Regions from separate parts of the Psychrobacter halotolerans genome, predicted to be linked through region 2. Evidence: predicted binding sites of a transcription regulator. Region 2 holds the regulator's gene; the other holds the start of a gene.
The links. Region 2 encodes PhoB, which activates phosphate uptake and scavenging genes when phosphate is short. Its sites were predicted from a motif close to TGTCATNAANCTGTCATAA; they were not measured.

Region 1 (8,230 bases), on a different contig from region 2:
AAAACGGGCGTGCGCCCTAATAAATGGAACATGAAATATCCAAAACGCGCAACACCCAACGCCTCTTATCCCCATTCTCAACGTGATGACTCACACGAGGACACGCCGCCACCTATCACAGCTGCTGGCGTGTTTGATGCTGTCAGTACGGCCAAAAATTTGGCAAAGCTGCCCGCTCTATTTATCTCACATGGCGCGCCAACACTTGCCGTTGAGCAGTCGGCTACCACCAGTGCGCTGGCGCGTATCGGGCAAAACCTACCCAAACCGCGTGCCATTGTCATTATGTCCGCGCATTGGCAGTCAGCAAAGCTTGAAGTCAGCAGCAATCCGCAGCCCAAGACTTGGCATGACTTTTCCGGGTTTGCGCCTGAGCTGTACGAGTTACAATATCCAGCCGAAGGTCAGCCCGAGCTTGCCGAAGCCCTTGCCCATCAGTTCACTGCGCGCGGTATTACGTGCAGCGCGAACCCTGTGCGGGTGCTCGACCATGGAGTTTGGGCGCCGCTCAGACATCTGTACCCACAGGCAGACGTGCCTATCGTACAAATCTCATTGCCCCAGCACTACGACAGTGTCGCTTGCTATCAGTTGGGCGCACAGCTTGCAAAACTGCGCCAAGAACAAATTTTGATTATCGGTTCAGGCAATATTACCCATAATTTGCAAGCCCTACGCTGGCAAGCAGACAGTATCGATCAGGCAGCAAAAGCTTTTAAACTGTGGTTACTACAGCAGCTCAAGATTGATATTCCAACCGCGTTAGATTGGCAACAGTATCCTAATTATAAAGATATCCATCCAAGTGATGAGCATTTGCTACCGCTGTTTTTTGCCTTGGGCGCAGGACAACGTGTCTCTGTGGTTCATCAAAGCATGGCACATCATAGTTTGGGGATGGATATCTATCGCTTCGATTAAGCTCTCACCTAAGCTGTCTTTATCAAAGCGATACAATGCGACTGGGATGAATTTTTCACAGCCTCTGTATGAACAGCACGCAAGGAAAATTTATGGCAGTTGCACGGGATTATTAACGTAACCATTTTATTCTAAACTGACTATAGCAAAACCCCTATTTTTCAAACGCGGGTTTGGTAAATAAACCTGCTCGCTCCATCTCACCTGCCACACTCAATAGCGTCGCCTCATCATTCATCCGTCCGATCAGTTGCATACCGATAGGCAAGCCTTTTTTACTCATGCCTACTGGCAGAGACATCGCTGGCAGTCCTGTGACATTGCCCAATAAGGTAAATGCCATTTTACCCAGTACTGGCTGGCTCAGCTTTTCGATCATACCGGAGCGAAAGGCATATTTGCCCATATCAAAGCCTTTATTGAGGATCTCAGCACTGCGCATCATCATCTCGTCCATACGACTTGGTGGCAACACCCCATGCTTGACAGCTGGTGTGGGTACTGTTGGACATAAAATCATGTCATAAGTCTCAAGTAGCAAGCCCGTCTGATATTGACTGTGGTGCCAGCCATGTTTGGCATGTGCCAAGTCTACTGCCGATAACGAGCGCCCCAGTAGCGCCATGTTGTACGTTTGTGGCTCTAAGTTTTTGATATGCGCGGCACCAAAGTCACGCTCAATATTGTCAATCGTAAAAGCGGTATGAGTACAGACCACGACCATAAAATCGTGCCAAAACTGGTCGATATTGATATTAGGTTCAGCCGGTATCACACGGTGACCCATGGCCTCTAATTGCTTGGCGGTCTGCTCAAGTACAGCGAGTACGTCTTTGTCCACGACCGTATTGGCAATCAATGGTTTTTGATGTAACGCGATGGTCAACTGCCGCGGCGCCCGCATGGCCGCTTGCAAAAACGTGCCCTCTGGCGGCGCAATGATAAAGGGCGCACCAATCTCAGCCCCGCTCGTTGCGTCCAGCATCGCCGCACTATCACGCACACTGCGCGTAATCACATGATCAGCAACCGCCCCTTCCCAGCCCTCGCCATATTTGGGACCCATTGGATTACGACCACGGCTTGGCTTTAAGCCAAATGCACCGCACCAAGCCGACGGAAAGCGTATCGACCCGCCGCCATCGCCCGCGCCTGCCATCGGGACAATGCCACCCGACACCGCCGCCGCACTACCGCCCGAAGAACCACCTGAGCTATAGCCTTTTTTAAACGGATTGTGCGTGGCGCCGTGCGCTTTTGGTTCCGTGGTGATAATCAAACCAAACTCAGGCGTATTGGTCTTCCCAAAGGTATTGACGCCCGTGGCTTTCATGCGTTTAACGATTTCACTGTCGTTCTCTGAGACAATATTGACGCTACGACTGCCCATTGTTATAGGCTCGCCTGCGAAGCTAAAGGACAAGTCTTTTAACAGATAAGGCACGCCATTGAACACGCCTTTCGGTAATCCCGCTTGCGCCGCATTATAAGCACGCTCATCAAACCGATGGATAATAGCGTTCAGTTTTGGGTTGAGTGTGTTTGCTTGGGAGATAGCAGCGTCCAATACTTCTTTGGCGCTTACTTCACCTTTGTTAACAAGTGCCGCCAATCCTAGGGCATCGTACTGGGTATATTCTTTAAACATAACCGACCTTCCGTGGTAAATAATTGCAGTTAGTATATCGGGTTACTGGATAATCGAACAACCATACTATAGTCGATTTACTTTAAAACCGATACAGTGCTACTGAGATGAATTTTGCGCAGCCCCTGTTTAGCAGCACGCAAGTAAAATTTATACCAGTAGCACGTGGCTATTAACGTATCTATTTTATTTTGACCCAACTATATTTGTATTTATTGCTGCAACGATAACTAAAAGGGCAATAAAAAAAACGAGCCACTGTCGTAACTCGCTTTTTGTCATTTACGGTTTATGCAAACTCGCTATGAGCCAGTTGGAACTAAAACGCTTATATAAATTTAAACGCGCTACTAGCACAAATTTTACTTGCGTGCTGTGCCTATGCCGACAGAGGCTGCGTAACATTCATCCTAGTAGCGCTATAACACTTTTGAAGTGTATCGACTATAGCCACTACATAAGCAGTTCACGTTTGCCGCTTTTGCCCATGGAGCTGACCAATCCCGCTTCTTCCATCGAATCCACAATACGGGCGGCACGGTTATAACCGATACTGAATTTACGCTGGATACTAGAGGCAGAAACCTTACGCGTTTCCATAATAAAGGCAACTGCATCGTTATATAGGCCATCATCCTCACCAGACGCGTTATTTGAGCCACCACCATTGCCACCTGGACTAGATAGCTCAAAGTTGCCTGCCATATTATCGATATAGTCAGGGGCACCGCGCTCACGCCATGCATCACAGACACGGTTGACCTCTTCATCACTGACATACGCGCCATGCACACGATCTGGCTCAATCTGCCCAGGCCCTAAGAATAGCATATCGCCATTGCCCAACATATCCTCAGCACCCCCACTGTCTAGAATCGTGCGTGAATCAACTTTTGAGTTGACACGTAGAGCAGCACGCACCGGGATGTTGGCTTTAATCAAACCAGTAATGACATCTACAGACGGACGCTGGGTGGCGAGCATTAAATGAATACCAGCCGCACGCGATTTTTGTGCCAAGCGCGTGATCAGCTCTTCTGCTTGCTTACCGACTTGCATAATCATATCGGCAAATTCGTCCGCGACAATGACAATCATGGGTAAGGTTTTTAGCTTAGGCGCTTGGCTAATGCTCACGCTGTCATTGGGTCGCCATAAAGGATCAAGCATCGGCTTACCTGCTTTTTCCGCCGCAATAACCTTTTTATTAAACTCATTGAGCTTACGCACCTTGAGCAAGCTCATCAATTGATAACGACGCTCCATTTCTGCCACACACCATGACAGGCTACTGGCCGCTTCGGTCATGTCAGTCACTACAGGCGTTAGCAGATGCGGAATGTCATTGTAGTTGGCAAGCTCCAACTGTTTTGGATCAATCAAAATCAAGCGCAGCTCATTCGGCGTATATTTGAGTAGCATTGACAATAGCATTGAGTTAACCAATACAGATTTACCAGAGCCAGTCGTACCCGCCACCAACATATGGGGCGCACGCGCAAGATCGGTGATAATCGGATTGCCGCCAATGTCTTTACCCATTGCCATACTGATTTGTGCTTTGGGATCTTTAAACTTATCGGTATTCAGTAGTTCAATCAAACGCACCATTTCGCGTTGTTTATTGGGTACTTCGATACCAATATAAGGCTTGCCCGGAATCACCTCAACCACACGTAGGGACGCCATCGAGAGTGAGCGCGCCAAGTCACGTGAAATGCCCGTCACTTTGCTGGCTTTGATACCAGGAGCCAGCTCTACTTCAAAACGGGTCACCACTGGGCCCGGAATGGCATTGACCACCGAGGCTTTTACATTAAACTCTTGTAATTTAATCTCTAGCAGCTCAGAGAGTTGCTCAAGCTCAGCGAGGGTATAACTGGGCTTACGGTCAGGATCAGGTTTATCAAGAATAGACATCTCTGGAATGGGCGTGAGACTACTGCGATATTGAGCCGTTTGCATCGAGCGTGATTTTTGACTGAATGCTGCATCATCACTGATGTGGGGCATGACTGGAGTGTGAGTCTCGTTATTATCATAATCACCATCGTCTGGCATCATATCAGTGATGTGATTGCTACTATCGCCTTCGGGTACAGCAAAACTCATCGTTGGTTTAGCAGCGACTGGTTGGGTATTTGTATTAGGGTTAATAGCTTCCACCGTTGGTGCCGCTTTTGGATTGGTAGGCGGTGTATTGGTGGGCGTCATGTCAACCACGCTAGAGGCAGAAGCAACTTCCGCGACTGGTAACGAGACTGGGCTGTCAACCTCGACTGAAGACACAGTATTAGTATTAGATACCGAATCATCCTGTTTACTAGAATGTGCCGTTATTTCAGACGCGGTCTCAAAAGCTTCATTGGTTTGCTTGTTAGCGGAGTCAGAGTGCGAAGACGTAACTGGTTCGTCAGCCAGTGCTGCTTCAGATTGCTGCGTTACTGCTGCTTGCAAAGGTGGCTCAGCAACGCTATTTGTCCAGCTAGCGTCAGACTTAGAATTAGGCTTAGAATTAGGCTTAGATTTAGATATGGTCGGTTCCAATACCTCTGCATGTTCTGCTAACCACGCATCTGCTAAGGTATCAACTTTATCAACGGTCGCCGTCGAGTCGTCTAATGCAGGTGCAACAGATTCAGGACTAATGCTGTCACTATATGCCCATGCGTCAACGGGTGGCTGCACGATGTTAGTCTTTGGTCTAACCGTTGTTTGAACCTCTGTCTGACCCATAGACGGAGCTGCCACTGTATGCGGTGCAGATTCTGTCGGTTCTTCATTTATTGAATCAACGCTTGTCTCAGATGACAATATAGAATCTGATACAGCCGACGTAGCGGGCTCAGTCATACTATCAGCGTAATAAGCGGCTTGTTCGCTTGCCAATAGATCATCAACCGTATTGGCATCATTCCATGCAAAGCTTGGCTCCACTTTACGAACGGATGCTGGAGCGGGACTTGCCGCTGTTGATACACGCGATTGACCAATCGTACTGTCGGTCGTCGCACCATTCATGTTCGGCGTCGCTACTGTTGTCTCTGAATAATTGTCTTGTGCAGGGTCTGATGAGGCCGTTTGGCTGCTTGTATTGGCTTGCGCCACTGCGATAGACGCTTTTACACTATCGGCAAGCCCTGACTTCGTCAAAAAATCAGACAATACATTATTAAATCGGCCGCTGTTATCACTTGTTTCAGCGTGCCCCGCAGACTGCAATGTCAGCGGCAACTGCTCGTATGCAGGCCCTTCTTGAGGTGTCTCATTGGATGAGGCGGTATTGTTATCTTTGTTTAACACCTTATTTTGTGATGTTGCTTGCTCATCCGCTTCAAGCGCTTGGTCTTTTACCCCTGAGCCAAACCAAGACAGCGCTGTCACCTTCTGATAAAGCGCCATCCAATGAATATTAAAGGCAAAAGTGGCAGTGATAACGACAAACACGGCCAAGAAAAGCACACTCCCCCACTGCGATAACAGCTGAGCCAAACGGACTTGCAATTCAAGACCAATAATACCGCCCGCCACACCTTCAAGCGCGGTCGCCGCTGGGTTTGTGATCTGCTGAACCAATGCCACACACTGTGCAAATAAGGCGCTGGCACTTAATAATAAAAATACATAAGCAACCACCCGCATGAGCCAAAAGGTGGGCTTATTGTCCCACCAAATTAGAATAGACTCATAAATCACAAATGCCAGCAGCCACCATGCGCCAAAACCAAAAAAGCTATATAGCAAGTCAGATAACCAAGCGCCCGCCTCACCGCCCATGTTGTTAATCGTCGTCATGTCACTACTGATGTGCGACCAACTAGGATCGTTGCCTGTATAGGTCATCAAAATGACAAACAGATAAACGGCCAGTATTAACCCAAGGAGGGTAAATATTCCTTTTTTTAAATACTCAATAAGCGGTGCTGATATCACGTAAGATCTGCCTTGTTATTAATACTAAATGGTCGTCAACTCATGACTAAGTCTAATCATGCTGACATAAAGTGCTGACATAAAATGCTGAGCAAAGTGTTTAAACGCCATTATCAACGGCAATTACTGTATACAGCTACTTTATACAGCAATTGGCTTTTGGCCTTTATCACACTTGGCATAACTTCTTATAATAACAAATAGATAGGGAAAGTGGCGACTGTCTTCTAAAGAAAGAGTGCAAGTAAATACGTCAATACCGCATTTTGGTATAAAACTGCCTCTCTTGCAAAAGCTACTGACAAGCAATGAGCGACATTTATAACGAAAGCCATATAACGTATAGAGTATTTATCGCCGTCCTGTTTCAAGCCAGACATGCTTTAATTCTAATGATACCTATGTTTGTTTTAGCAAACTTGCACTTTCTGGCCTATGCCCTTATGTTATTATCACACAGCAATTAGAAAAACCACATTCGTAGCAACTTTTGAATTTGTCTCTTATGATATTCATCACTTACATTTTTCATTCTTATATTTAGCAAGGATAAACTCATGGTAACTGACACGACAGCTCCACGTCACGAAAAGCTCATTATTTTAGGCTCAGGCCCTGCAGGTTACTCCGCTGCCGTCTATGCGGCGCGCGCTAACCTAAAGCCAGTCATGGTCACTGGCATGGAAGTGGGTGGTCAATTAACCACCACAACCGAAGTCGATAACTGGCCAGGCGATGCCCATGATTTGACGGGTCCTGCCTTGATGGAACGTATGAAAGCTCATGCCGAACGCTTTGGTACCGAACTGGTTTATGATCATATCAATGAAGTGAACCTAAACGTGCGCCCGTTTCAGTTAATGGGCAACAATGGCAATTACACTTGTGATGCGTTGATCATCTCAACAGGTGCCTCTGCTCAATACTTGGGATTAGAATCAGAGACCAAGTTTAAAGGGCTTGGTGTGTCCGCTTGTGCCACTTGTGATGGTTTCTTTTATAAAGACCAAAAAGTTGCAGTGATTGGTGGTGGTAATACAGCCGTTGAAGAAGCCTTATATTTGTCTAACATTGCGTCAGAAGTCACGCTGGTACATCGCCGTGATAGCTTACGCTCTGAAAAGATCTTACAAGACAAACTGTTTGAAAAAGCCAAAAACGGTAATGTCAAAATCGAGTGGAATCACAAAGTCAAAGAAGTGGTCGGCGATGATATGGGCGTCAATGGCGTTGTTATCGAATCGATGCTTGATGGCAGCACCAAAACCCTAGATACCATGGGTATGTTTGTCGCGATTGGTCATAAGCCAAATACAGAGCTATTTAAAGATCAGCTTGATATGAAAGACGGTTATTTGATCGTCAACAGCGGCTTACAGGGTAATGCCACACAAACCAGTGTTGAAGGCGTGTTTGCCGCTGGCGATGTCGCTGATCATGTGTATCGTCAGGCCATTACTTCGGCTGGTACAGGTTGTATGGCCGCGCTTGATGCTGAAAAATACTTGGATGCTATCGGTGAAGCAACGGCAACCGATCATACCTATGCATCAACCTTGACCGCTGACAAAGAATCATAAATGAGTCACGCCTCACCACAGCCTAATCAAAACATCACGCCTGAGACTTTAAAAAGTCTTGGGCGTTATGACTTCCCTCATCCAGCTTCTATCGATCCTAAAGGTGTTGGTCTCGTGGCGATGGGCGGTGATCTGGCGCCTGACACGC
Region 2 (8,230 bases):
AATTACTGCCCGATCTTAGCCAACAAACCCAAACGTTTGTGACCGCAAAATGGCAACAGTTAAGCCTATTACAACAAGAGCCACCCACAGAAAACAGCTTACCCAATCCGCTACCAGAACAGGGGTTGACTGATACATGGGGCGCTGCGCGTAGTCAAGGTCGCAGCCATGAAGGTATTGATATTTTTGCGCCGCGAGGCACGCCCATACAATCAACGACGCAAGGCATCGTCAGTAAAGTCGGTAACAATAATTTAGGCGGCCGCGTGGTGGTGGTGGTTGGGCCAGGTGGTGCAGGACACTACTATGCGCATTTAGAAGATTACGCCGATATCTCGCCCAATGACTGGGTCAATGCTGGTGATGTCATCGGCTACGTTGGTGATAGCGGTAACGCCAAGGGCACTCCGCCCCATCTACATTATGGAATTTATATTAATGGCAGCGCCGTCAACCCCTACCCATTGATGCAAAAAGACTAGCATTCAACAGGCTAACATCAAACAGGCTAGCATCAAACAGATTAGTATCTAGCAGGTCAAGTAGGCACAGATGAGCACACGCCCATATCCGTATTAGCCCGTAGATGCCGAGCGAACATAAGCCGCTGGAAACACCATACTGAATGTCGAACCGACGCCTTCTACCGACTCAATCTGTAAGTTGGCTTCGTGCTGATACAAGACGTGTTTGACAATAGCAAGCCCCAACCCTGTACCACCTGTGGCACGGCTGCGCCCTTTATCAATACGATAAAAACGTTCGGTCAAACGCGCAATATGCTCTGGTGCAATACCGATACCGTTATCTTCCACGGCAAATCGGCAGCCTTCTGCGGTTCTCGTCCAGCTAATGGCTATTTTGCCGCCTTTTGGGGTGTACTTGATGGCATTGATTACCAGATTGGATAACGCGCTATTTAGGTACATCTCTGAGCCATACAGCCCATCATAAGTGTCTATCTGCAAGTGAATGGTATGCTTGTATTCTTGGTTATAAGCTTGGGCATCATCATAGACATTGGTCAATAGACGGGTCATATCAATGTAGTTAAGCTCATGCGTCTCTTCGATCTCAATGCGCGACAATAATAATAAATCATTCACAATTCGATTCATGCGCGCAGTCTGCTGCGTCATCAGCTCAAAACCACGTCGCCAATGCGGCGGCATATCGGGTTGATCGGAGAAATTCTCCAGATAACCCATCATAACCGTCAATGGCGTGCGTAGTTCGTGCGAGACGTTTGCCACAAAGTCGCGGCGCATCTCTTCTAAATGCTGCAAGCGCGTCACATCATAAATAATCAACAACTTCTCATCGCCAAAGGGCGTGAGCTCACACTTTAAATAACGCTTAGGATCTTGCCACGACTCTATATGCACGCCATCGTTGAAGGCGGTTGTCGCATGATAATACTGACGAAACTCAGGCACTCGAATAAAGTCAAAAATGCTTTTACCAGCATCATCTCCTTGCAATGACAATAAATCTTGGGCAGCCTGATTCCACCACTCCACATTGTCATCTTCATTGAGCAAAATCACAGCGTCTCGTAGGGCCAATAAAGCACTTCTAATCTTGGTCAATTGGTCTGAGGCATCCTGATGAGAAACGGGTTCTGATTGATTTTGTTGATCCTGTTTTGTTGTCATTATTTTGCTCATTGATCATCCTTACCACTATTCGCTGTGTTACGTTAGGTTGCGACTGCCATGAGACTGCTTATTATCAATGTCATCAGTTACGTCAATTATATGGGTTCAACAAGACTGGAAAACCGGTAGCCTGTCCCGCGAACCGTTTGGATTAAGGTGTCACACTCATAAGGCCGCAGTAGTGTGCGCAAACGCTTAATATGTACATCAATGGTTCTGTCTTCGATATAAACATTGCCGCCCCACACTTGATCTAGCAGCTGTGTACGCGTATAAGCACGCTCTGGGTGACTCATAAAAAATGCCAACAATCGATATTCAGTAGGGCCAACCTCAACCACTTTACCAGCGGCGGTCACGCGTTGGCTTTTTGGGTCCAGACTAAGTTTGCCAATGTCGATAGACTTGTCACCGCTCAGCGCATTACTACGGCGTAGTACCGCTTTGATTCGTGATATCAATTCACGCGTCGAAAAAGGCTTGGTCATATAATCATCGGCACCGGCATCGAGACCATGAACCTTACTGTCTTCTTCGCTTTTGGCCGTCAGCATAATGACCGGTATTTCAGAGAGCAGCTCATCGTTCTTTAACATGCGGCAAAAATCCACGCCACTTTTGTCACCAGGCAACATCCAGTCTAATAAAATAAGCGCAGGTCTATGATCCACCACTTGTTGATGCGCCTCTGACACATCTGCTGCCTGTAGACTGTCAAATCCAGCCATCTCTAGGGTCATCACCACCATTTCACGAATCGCAGGTTCATCTTCAACAATTAAAATTTGCTCATGATACATAACGCATTCTCAGTCTTAGAGTACAAAGTTTGGCAGGTAAAAAAGGCGATAAACATTCGCCAGCCTTTACTCATTAAACGAATTAATTGTGACAACTTAATGACAGTCATCTATTAAATGTGACAAAGCTTACTGCACTTCTAACAAAAAGTTTAGTGGGCCATCATTGATACTTTCAACTTGCATATTAGCACCAAACTGACCAGTAGCAATAATCGGATACTGGGTTTTTGCATACTCGATCAACTGAGCAAACAATGCTTGCGCTGCCTCAGGTGCCATGGCGTCACCAAAGTCAGGACGACGGCCTTTGTCTGTCTTCGCCATCAACGTAAATTGAGAAACCAATAATAACCCACCTCCTATTTGCTGGACATTGTTATCCAGTTTGCCATATTTGGCCGGATCATCGTTATTTTCAAAAACACGGTACGTAAGGATTTTATCAATCAGGCGCTTAGCTGTTTGTAGATTGTCATCATGCCCTAAGCCAATATATGCCAGCAACCCCTGCTCGATGCGACCCACGCCCTGCTCATCAACGCTAACGCTGGCACTACGTACGCGTTGTATAAGTGCTCTCATTTATAGACTCCTTTTTATTTGTAAATGGCTTACAGATTATGGTCATACAATCGGATGCTGTCCATGATAAAATAGCGTTATACACTTGCCTATTTGTGAATGTGCAACACGCCCTATATTAAAACTTTTTTTGGTAGCCTTACTATGAATTTATTCACCACCTTACAACAGTTTGTCCCGCAGCAGCAGCTGAGTAAAGTCGCTGGTCGTTTGGCCGCCAGCCGTCATCCTTATGTCAAACGCACCTTTATTCGCAGCTTTGCCAAAGCCTATAACGTCAGCTTGGATGAGTATGAGCGCCAAAGCCTTAATGCCTATGAAAGCTTTAATGACTTCTTTACCCGTGAGCTAAAAGAAGACGCGCGTCCTATCGATACGACGACTAATGGCATTGTCAGTCCTGCTGATGGTGTTATCTCTCAGTTAGGTCAGATTAATGACCACAAAGTCCTGCAAGCAAAAGGTCGCCACTATGACGTTGGGCAATTACTTGCTGACAACGAAGAGGGTCGTTATTTTGCCGATGGTAGTTTTGCAACCGTTTATCTAGCGCCCAGTAACTACCACCGTGTGCACATGCCGTTCGCTGGCACATTGACCAAAACCCGCTACGTGCCTGGTACGCTATTTTCTGTCAATACGGTCACAGCAGCCAACGTGCCTGACTTGTTCGCGCGCAATGAGCGTCTCGTATGTATGTTCGATACGCAGTACGGCAAAGCAGCGGTCGTCATGGTTGGCGCGATGATTGTGGCTGGTATCGAAACCGTCGCGACTGGGAAAATTGCGCGCACAGAGGGCATACAAGAAGCAGAACATAATATGTCCTTTGAAAAAGGTGATGAGCTTGGCCGTTTTTATCTAGGATCTACTGCCATTATCGTCTTACCAAAAGCGGCAAAAGCTGACTGGGAAAATACCATGCAAGCCACTAGTTTTGTAAAAATGGGTCAGTTATTGGGTGTCACTAATCCGTAATAAGTCTCTGTCATAATAAAAAATAAAAGCCCAGTTAAACGTGAATGGTGACGATTAACTGGGCTTTTTGTTGGCTATTAATTTGCATAAAAAGAACGGCGTGATATAGTCGATTCATCCTAAAAAAGTACGGTTCTACGGGTGTGAATTTTGCGAAACCTCTGTCCCGCACCGAACAGCCAGCGAGGAAAATTTATACCCGTAGAACATGATGACTTTATGTACCACTTTTATTTTGGATTAATTATAACTATCACGGCTAGATGACGGACAGCAATTAATACCGATAATGACCTTTGATAGGATAAGTGTACAAGATATTTTCTTCTTGCGTGCCACTGCCAATATTATGAATAATCAACGGCGTACCATCAGCGGCAACTTTGTCAGAGACAATACCAATATGGGGTAAGTTGCCGTTCGGTAGTCGCCACGTCACCACATCCCCTGCTTGAAAACTGTCTTTATCCGTAATCGATAACGTTTTTCCATTCCGCGCAAAAAACACTTCAAGATTGGGTACACGGCGATGGTCGATGTTTTTGTCGGTTGATTTGAGTCCCCAGTTTTTGGGATAAGCCGACCAGTTAGACTTCATGTCATGATTGACCAGCTGCTGTAGATCGATATTTTGCAAGCGATAGGCGCGAATAATGACATCGGTACAGACGCCCGTTTCTATGGGTACATCGCCACGCGGAAACTCCAGCTTACGATAAGCAGGATCATAGCTTGTGGTGACCCCGATTTGTTTTTTAGCATCGTACGCCAATTTATCACCATCACTCATGGGCGTTTCAGCATGAGCAATGTGTGCCAAGCTTAGTACGCTCACAAGCAACAGCGACTTGTACCATGTCTTATAAGTTACGGACACTTTCATATAATACTCTCTCTTATTCAGTAACCGTCACAGCATTAGTGCAGGCACACTCAGTATACGCTATAAAATATCTATAAAAGCAAGCTGCTGTTTTATAAGTCAATCAACCACTCTTGCTGGGCGGCGTACTCAATATTTTTTGTCAGCCAGTCATGAATCGTAGGAAAGCTGTCCTTGATAAAGGCCAATGCCCCTGCCACTTGCGAGCGCGTGACATCCGACTCAATCCACGTTTTTCCCTCAGTATTTACATTGAGCAAAAACGGCAACAAACGATCAACCACTCTAAGCAATTGAGCCTCTTTGCTACTACCAGTTTCTTGCTCTTCCCAAATATCGCTCAAAGCCTTGATACCATTGCCCCGCTCCGCTTGCAATCGCGCGATACCTACCCGCTCTTCAACGTGCGCCGCGCTACGAGTGCTTGCGAATAAAAACGTATCGCCCGCATCAACCTCGCCCAAGTCATGCACTAGCGACATTTTTAGCAATTTTTCATGATTGACGTCCAATTCAAACAACTCAGCGATCGACCAACAGGCCATCGCCAAATGCCAAGAATGCTCGGCTGAGTTCTCGCGGCGTGTGGTCTGCGTCACATAACTGCGACGGTTCACGCGTTTGAGCGCATCGAGTTCTAATAAAAAATGAGTGACATCATCGATATCGATATTTTTGGCAAGCGCTGGGTTGGTCAATGGCGTTGAGGATAAGGGCGTGTTGAGGGACATAGTTCTCTCTGATAAAAAATAAGATAGCGCTTATTGTATAAAGCGCTATCTTTTAGAAATTTAGGTAATAGCATTAAAGCTTGCTCAAGATAAAACCGATGGATGGACAGGTACGTGCTACTGAGCTAATTTTTTATTGCATCAACTATTTAATCAAATTACTAATGGTCTTAAACGCAGGGTCTTGGCTGCTACGGCACAGCTCAAATAAGATAGACTCGACAGTAGTGATTACCCCGCCTGCCCGGCGGATACGGCGAATCGCTTGCTTTTTATCATAAGGATAACGCGAGCCGACCGCATCACCGATGATGACAGGCTGCATGCCATTATCGAGTAGATCAAGTGCCGTTTGCATCACGCAGACATGCACCTCAACCCCAAATAATAAAACGACGCTACGATTCTGCTGCGCCAAATGATGCCATGCTTCATCATTATCGCAAGCGCTAAAAGTGACTTTTTCAAAACTTTTGGTGTTGCTGTCATCTAATACCTCCCGAATTTCGGGTAAGGTATCGCCAAGCCCTTTCTTATATTGCTCATTGAGCATGATGGGAACATTCAGCGCTTGCAGTCCTTTGATTAAGGTGACGGTTTTTTTGACAATATTTTCATGGTCATAAATGTGCGGCGTTAAGCGCTCTTGGACATCAATGACCATCGCTTGGGTATTTTCGCGAGCAATTCGATAAGTACGATCGGTAATCATAGTAGACATGGCACACTCCTTGTACAACTGACGTTTATCATTAAAAACTATTGTGCATTTACCAATAGTATTATGGTTCCACTCACTCTTATTTAGTCATAGTTTGGTTGATGCGTCAATGGAGATAATTTTTTGTTAGGCCTTGAATCCGATTTTCCAGTACTGCCTTGATATGGATTTTTGATTGAAAGTAGCTGACCCCTATAGATTTTGGCGTCTAGCATTACGTAATAAAGACTGTTTTTGAGTCATAACCATGACCATACCGAAAACAACACCAAAACATAAGGTTAAAAGATAATACGCCATATAACTGAGCGTGTTTATGAAAGCAACAAACATACTGGATAAAAGTATGGTCAGTATGACAATCACGGTAGCACCATATATTTCTCTATATTTTTTATTAAAGATCTTATACGTAATCAACATCATCACAATACCAAACAAGCCAAATATAGCGCCCCAAGCACCCGCCATTTCCATATCATAATAGAAAACACCTAAAACATTAGAAAAGATTCCACATATAAAGAAGGAAATCGTAAAACGTATAGGACCTAAGACTTTTTCCAAAATAGAACCTACTGCAAATAGCATCCCCAGACTCATTGCTAGATGCATAATTCCTGCGTGTACAAAAAGTGATGTAACTACACGCCAATACTTACCAGCTTGCAACGCGTCCGTCGTCAACCCCCCTACTTTATTTACCTGCCTAGATAAAGGCATTATGATATCCATACCCATGAATATGGTGAGTATAAATGCGCTTATACAAGTCAGCATCAATACTAACGTTATAGGTTGTTTTTTATTACTTCTAAACAGAGCTACTAGACTTTTTGATGGATCACTCACTGGCGCTCGTTTTTTTACGTGCTTTTGTTTTTTGATAGGTATCTGTTTTCGTGTGCCCTTATTTTCTTGATTATCAATATCTGCTGCAAGAATAAGCAACAAGCACACACCTATACCAATAATAAATGAACCAAGCCCCCAGACGAAATCACGATCTAAGCTATCAGCAAGCAATCCTGTTTCTGGCTCTAATATCAAAGGTGGCAAATTAGATTGCCTATGAGCCGTAGAAATCGTGTGTAAGTAAGCACTTTTGCTATTTGATGATTTAAGTTTATTAAAGTATCTGATATTGGAGAAGTCTTTGGCTTCGTAACTATAGCGCGAGTCATTGATAAACGCTGCGTATTGACTGTCTTTAATACTTTGGTCTTCACGATTGTCGTAGCTGGTATGATATGAAGACCCTAACCAAATATTCTCGGCGGCTATAAATGGCGTAGTAATGTAATAATCAATATGCAATGTTGAGTCAAAATGTCGTCCACTGATTACTTGTGTTTCTATATAAGAAACCTGCTCTGATTTTAGGGGTTCAAAATCATTTACGCTAAAATATTTTTGCTTTGGATAGTGACGAATATCATTCAGATTATTTACTTCAATAACCTCATAAGCAGCTTTAGACAAATAGTTTTGACTGAGAACAAGCGGTACTACTAATGCTAAAACCATCGTTATAAAAAAGTAGCCTGAACTACTACGCTTAACCCACTTTAAGGTCAAAAGCTCGTACCTCGGCCACATCCAAATACTAACAACCAAGACGGATAAAAAACAAGGAATACCAAAATCCCAGTAGCTTTCTTTTAAAGGTAAAACGTCTAAATAAATATCAAATACCCAACGGAAAGCATTGAAAAGCAGAATGGTTAAAATACTTAAACCCAAATAAGGGAAAAATATCTGCTTTAGTTTTAATTTAGTCGATCCTTTAGTGCGTTGGGTTTTCTGCTCCTTATACCTAGTAATTTTACGCCTGTCCTGTTTGCCTACTCTATTTTTGCTTCTATTTTTATTCT

Region 1: the regulator PhoB is predicted to act here: its motif matches at 6,554-6,572, upstream of AAJP47_RS12885 (DNA translocase FtsK).

The regions. Positions count from the first base shown of each region.
Region 1 covers NZ_JBDKWD010000007.1:185,785-194,014, forward strand. The annotation lists gene AAJP47_RS12875 (DODA-type extradiol aromatic ring-opening family dioxygenase) at 31-921, shown strand; gene AAJP47_RS12880 (amidase) at 1,076-2,569, opposite strand; gene AAJP47_RS12885 (DNA translocase FtsK) at 3,023-6,502, opposite strand; gene trxB (thioredoxin-disulfide reductase) at 7,060-8,082, shown strand; gene aat (leucyl/phenylalanyl-tRNA--protein transferase) at 8,083-8,230, shown strand, end outside.
Region 2 covers NZ_JBDKWD010000008.1:49,108-57,337, reverse strand. The annotation lists gene AAJP47_RS13155 (M23 family metallopeptidase) at 1-482, shown strand, start outside; gene phoR (phosphate regulon sensor histidine kinase PhoR) at 576-1,655, opposite strand; gene phoB (phosphate regulon transcriptional regulator PhoB) at 1,754-2,458, opposite strand; gene dtd (D-aminoacyl-tRNA deacylase) at 2,588-3,043, opposite strand; gene asd (archaetidylserine decarboxylase) at 3,188-4,021, shown strand; gene AAJP47_RS13130 (DUF1287 domain-containing protein) at 4,299-4,904, opposite strand; gene AAJP47_RS13125 (HD domain-containing protein) at 4,997-5,635, opposite strand; gene AAJP47_RS13120 (isochorismatase family protein) at 5,781-6,356, opposite strand; gene AAJP47_RS13115 (rhomboid family intramembrane serine protease) at 6,549-8,230, opposite strand, start outside.